DNA from 2 places in the Streptomyces sp. NPDC024017 genome. Region 1 is predicted to be linked to the other one. Evidence: riboswitches for the same ligand, from Rfam matches in the RefSeq annotation. Region 1 holds a riboswitch; the other holds the start of a gene.

The links. A riboswitch is a leader RNA that binds a small molecule or an ion and turns the genes downstream of it on or off. The one in region 1 is predicted to bind cyclic di-AMP.
Region 2: it holds a riboswitch for cyclic di-AMP, as region 1 does, so the genes downstream of both, AB0G20_RS19145 (transglycosylase family protein) here and AB0G20_RS04800 (M23 family metallopeptidase) in region 1, are expected to answer to the same signal.

Annotation. Positions count from the first base shown of each region.
Region 1 covers NZ_JBEZYZ010000002.1:21,807-24,258, forward strand. The annotation lists gene AB0G20_RS04800 (M23 family metallopeptidase) at 62-1,096, opposite strand; cyclic di-AMP (ydaO/yuaA leader) riboswitch at 1,108-1,264, opposite strand; tRNA gene AB0G20_RS04805 (tRNA-Met) at 1,564-1,637, opposite strand; gene AB0G20_RS04810 (dihydrofolate reductase family protein) at 1,691-2,452, opposite strand, start outside.
Region 2 covers NZ_JBEZYZ010000006.1:442,028-444,479, forward strand. The annotation lists gene AB0G20_RS19140 (transglycosylase family protein) at 1-911, shown strand, start outside; cyclic di-AMP (ydaO/yuaA leader) riboswitch at 1,140-1,306, shown strand; gene AB0G20_RS19145 (transglycosylase family protein) at 1,311-1,994, shown strand; gene eno (phosphopyruvate hydratase) at 2,257-2,452, shown strand, end outside.

The sequences.
Region 1 (2,452 bases):
GAAGCCCTGACGTCGGGGGGTCGTCGTCAGGGCCGCCGGCGCTTCTACGGGCGTTTTCCGCTTACGGGTTCAGTCCCTTGCCGCGCAGCCAGGCCATCGGGTCGATGCCGTCGGCGGATCCACCGGAGTGGACCTCGAGGTGCAGGTGCGCCCCGGTGACGTTGCCGGTGGCGCCCACGCGGCCGATGACGTCGCCCGTGCTGACCTTCTGGCCGACGCTGACGCCGATGGAGGACTGGTGCGCGTACCAGATCTCGGTGCCGTCATCGAGGGTGAGGACGGTCTTGTAGCCGTAGGAGCCGTTCCAGCCCGCCTCGGTGATGGTGCCGCTGTGCACGGCCTTGATCGGCGTGCCCGTGGGGGCGGCGAAGTCCAGGCCCGTGTGGTAGCCGGAGGACCAGTAGGCGCCGGCCTGGCCGAAGCTGGAGGTGATGGTGTACGAGGAGGTCGGCAGTGTGAACTGCTTGGCGAGGGCGGCGAGCCGCTCGGCCTCGGCCTTCTTCCTGGCCTCCTCCTCGGCCTTCTTCTTGGCCTCGGCGGCCTTGGCCTTGGCTTCCTCCTCCGCCTTGGCGACGGCTTCCGCCGCGGCCTTCTCGGCGGCGGCCGCGGCGTCCTGGGCGGCCTTGGTCTCGATCTGGTCCTGCTGGTGCTCGACCTGGGCCATGATCCGGGCGCGCAGGGCCTCACCGGCGCCGGCGCCGGAGCTGCTCTGCTTGGTTTCCGCGGTGGCGGTGCCGAGGCTGCTGAGCGGAGTGGCGGAACCTTCGGGGGTGTCGTCGTCCGAGATGAGGGAACCCACCGAGGGCAGGTCCGGGACGGAGATGGACACCGGGGGCTTGCCGGTCTGGGCGCTGGCCATGCCGCCGGCACCCACGGCGGCTATGACGCCGACGCCGAGGACGGTGGAGCTGCGGGCGAGACCTCCGCCGCGCTGCTTGGTGACGCGATGCCGGCCGCGGACGGGACGGATGGACTCCTCGGTGGGGTTCCACTCCTGGAACGGCCCCTCGTCGGTGCGCTGAGCGCCGTAGCCGAAGGTGTCGCTGTCGCGCTTCGGCGCGTACGGGGCCGCGGGGGCAGGCCGGTTGGACGCCACGTGGGCGTACTCCTTTCCTTCCTTCTCGCCTACCGGGTTAGCTGACGGGTTCGGAGCAGGAAGGTCTCCTACGCGCGTATACCTACCGTGCTTTCACGGTGGTATCCGCCCGATTCACCCCAAGTGGTGGTTCCCCGGTTCCCTTTCGGGATTCGGCGCGTGCGCACGGAGCCGCCTTCTGTGACGGCTGGGACGACCGCGCTGCGTTATCGAACGTTAATGGACGCGCGGGGGGTATTCCAGCGATTCCACTTGATCATTAACCTGTTTCGCGCGGACTTACCTGCCATGACTGGCTCAAATCGGGCGAGTTGGCCGCTTCACAAGTGACTGACGGGTTTTGACGGTGCGTCAGTTGTTATGCGGAACGGGATGGTTCGCTCACCGACCGTAATGGGACGCGCGAGAGGTATCGGGAAATGCACCGAGGGCCGGAATCCTTTCGGATTCCGGCCCTCGGCCTTCAGTAGCGGGGACAGGATTTGAACCTGCGACCTCTGGGTTATGAGCCCAGCGAGCTACCGAGCTGCTCCACCCCGCGCCGTTGTGACTCCAGTGTACGCCATCCGCGGGACCACTCTGCACACCCGCTGCTCACACCCGGCGCAGCAGGTGTCGGTTCGGGGCCTTGGCCCGTTCCTCGTGCTCCGGGAGGACGAGGACCTGCACTCCCGCGGCCGCCAGGAGACCGCTGCCGTCGGCGTCCGTCACGAAGGTGTCCGGCTCGCGCCAGGCCGTGACGACCCGTCGTACGCCCGCGTCGAGGATCAGCCGGGCGCAGGGGGCGGGGCGTGAGGCGCGGCGGGCGCACGGCTCCAGGCTGCTGTACACCGTCGCGCCGGGCAGGCGCGGGTCGGCCGGGTCGAGCTTCGCGAGGGCCGCCTCCTCGGCGTGCACGACCGGGTCGCCGGCCTCGCGGGAGTGGCCGCGGGCCAGTTCCGTGCCGTCGGCGGCGACCACGACCGCGCCCACGCTGAACGCCGTGTCCGACGGCGGGCAGCGGTCGGCCAGTTCGCAGGCGAGGGCCAGCCAGTGGTGGTCGGCGGCGGCGGGCAGGGGGCCGGTGCCCGGGGCGGTCGGTTCGTAGCGCATCAGGACCACGTCCTCGATCTGCCGCGACTCCAGCAGCCGGAGCCGGCCGCCCTGGTAGCCGCCGGGGCCGAAGAGGCGGGGTGCCCGGGCGTCGCCCACGAAGAGCGGGGCGAGGACCAGCTGGAGTTCGTCGGCGAGGCCCTGGGTGAGGAGCTGGGTGTGGATCAGGCCGCCGCCCTCGACCATGAGCCGTCGTACGCCGCGGACGTCGTGCAGGTGCGTGAGCAGCCGCCGCCAGTCGAGGTCGGCGCCGAGCGGGACGAC
Region 2 (2,452 bases), on a different contig from region 1:
CTCTCCTCGTCGCGGCCGGAGTGACCGGCTCCGCCATCGCGATCCCGCTCCTCGGGGCCTCCGGTGCCAGTGCGGCCGACGGCACGACCTGGGACCGGGTCGCGGACTGCGAGACCGGCGGCGCCTGGAGCCAGAACAGCGGCAACGGCTACTACGGCGGCCTGCAACTGTCCCAGGAGGACTGGGAGAACCACGGCGGCCTCGACTACGCCGCGAGCGCCGACCTGGCCAGCCGCTCCCAGCAGATAGCCGTGGCGGAGAGAATCCTCGCCGACCAGGGGGTCGGCGCGTGGCGCACCTGCGGACTGCTCTCCGGGCTCCAGCAGGACAAGGGGTCGGATTCGTCCGACTCGTCTGAATCATCCGGGTCTGAGGACTCGCCCGGTCTGCTCGACTCGCTGGGTTCGTCTCCTTCCGCGAGTCCTTCCTCGTCTTCGTCGTCGCCTGACACGTCGTCATCGTCGGATGACGAAACCGCCAAGCCGGGCAAGTCGTCCGCATCCTCCGACTCGTCGCAGGACCGGCAGTCCGACGGTTCTCCGTCGGCCACCCCCGAGAGCGGCCGGTCCGGCAACTCGCAGCAGAGCGACGACTCCTCGGCGCCGACAGACGCCGGCTCCGGCCGCCATCGCGGTCCCAGTGCCGACGAGACCGGCACGCCCGAGAGCGGCCGTGCGGACGAGTCCACGGGCCGTCACTCCTCGCGCGGTGACGAGGCCTCCGCTGACGCGTCCGAAGGTGCCTACATCGTGGGCGTCGGCGACAGCCTCTGGTCCATCGCCGACGCCCTTCGGGTCAGCGGCGGATGGCACGCGCTCTACGACGGCAACGAGAAGGCCGTCGGTACCGACCCGAACCTCATCCACCCCGGTCAGAAGCTCACGGTGGAGGGCGAAGGGGACGAGGAGTAGCTGTTCGGGCAGTGCGGAAACGTTGGCGGAAGTCGCCCCCAAACCGCACGAGTTCGCGTCATGATTCGCGGAGAATGTCCCGTTTGAGGCCCGTGAGAGATAGATCTCAGAAGCCCTGATCGTCTTTGAAATTCCGCGGATCGCGTGTCTACGGTCGTGACCGCTCGTCACCACGAGCCCCGGCTGCCGCAACGCCGAATCCTGCCAGCGGCCGTACGGGAACAGTCGTCGCGTCAAGCGCCGTAGGCAGGAGCGGGGGACCCAAGGTAGGTGCCCGACCGGCCAGTTGTGCCGGAAGGGCTTGGGGTGAAGCCGTGTCCCGGGAGGGACGCGGCCGGGCAACTCAACCGGCCCGAACCCGACAGCTCACCTCGCAGGCGTCGGTGAGGGGATCTCTCCATGCTGTTTTCCGGCAAGGGCACGCACCGCCGTCCGTCCAAGGCCTCTCGGGTCATCGCCATCGCCGGTGTCACCGGTGCCGCCGTCGCCGCCCCGCTGATGGCGGCCGGCAACGCCTCCGCCGCCACCGCCTCCGAGTGGGACACCGTCGCCCAGTGCGAGTCCGGCGGCAACTGGTCCATCAACACCGGCAACGGCTACTACGGCGGTCTGCAGTTCTCCGCCTCCACCTGGTCCGGTTACGGCGGCACCAAGTACGCCTCCACCGCCGACCAGGCCACCAAGGAGCAGCAGATCGAGATCGCCGAGAAGGTCCTGGCGAGCCAGGGCAAGGGCGCCTGGCCGGTCTGCGGCAAGGGCCTGTCGAGCGCCGGCTACACCGGCGGCGGCTCCTCGAGCGACTCCGGCAGCTCCTCCGAGCAGAGCACCGAGTCCCGCGAGACCCAGCAGCCGGCCTCCCGCTCCGACGAGCGTCCGGCGGCCAAGAAGACCGTCACCACCCCGACCGGCAAGAAGGTCGAGAAGGGCGACGGCGAGTACAAGGTCGTCAAGGGTGACACCCTCAGCTCGATCGCCGAGGACAAGAAGGTCAAGGGCGGCTGGGAGAAGCTCTACCAGCTGAACAAGGACATCATCGACGATGCCAACCTCATCTACACGGGCCAGCAGCTGCACCTGAAGTAAGCAGCGGCCCACCCGGACCCGCCCAGGGTCCACGGTCTCCCCGCCCCGGTGCGTCATCCCCCGTACGCACCGGGGCGGGGTTTTTTCGGCAACGGGCTTTGTTCCGTTCGGAAACAATTTACTCTCGGTTCTGTCCATGGGGTGGGCGACCCGGTGGCCGATCGCCCGGAGCCGGTTAGGCTCATGTCGCGAGCCACCGGGCCCGCACCTCGCCGGGTCCACGCGACCCGCGTCACCGCGTCACACCAAGAAGGAGATGCTCGTGCCGTCCATCGACGTCGTCGTAGCCCGGGAAATCCTGGACTCCCGAGGCAACCCCACGGTCGAGGTCGAGGTCGGCCTCGACGACGGCAGCACCGGTCGTGCCGCCGTCCCGTCCGGCGCCTCCACGGGCGCCTTCGAGGCCATCGAGCTCCGCGACGGCGACTCGAACCGCTACCTCGGCAAGGGTGTGGAGA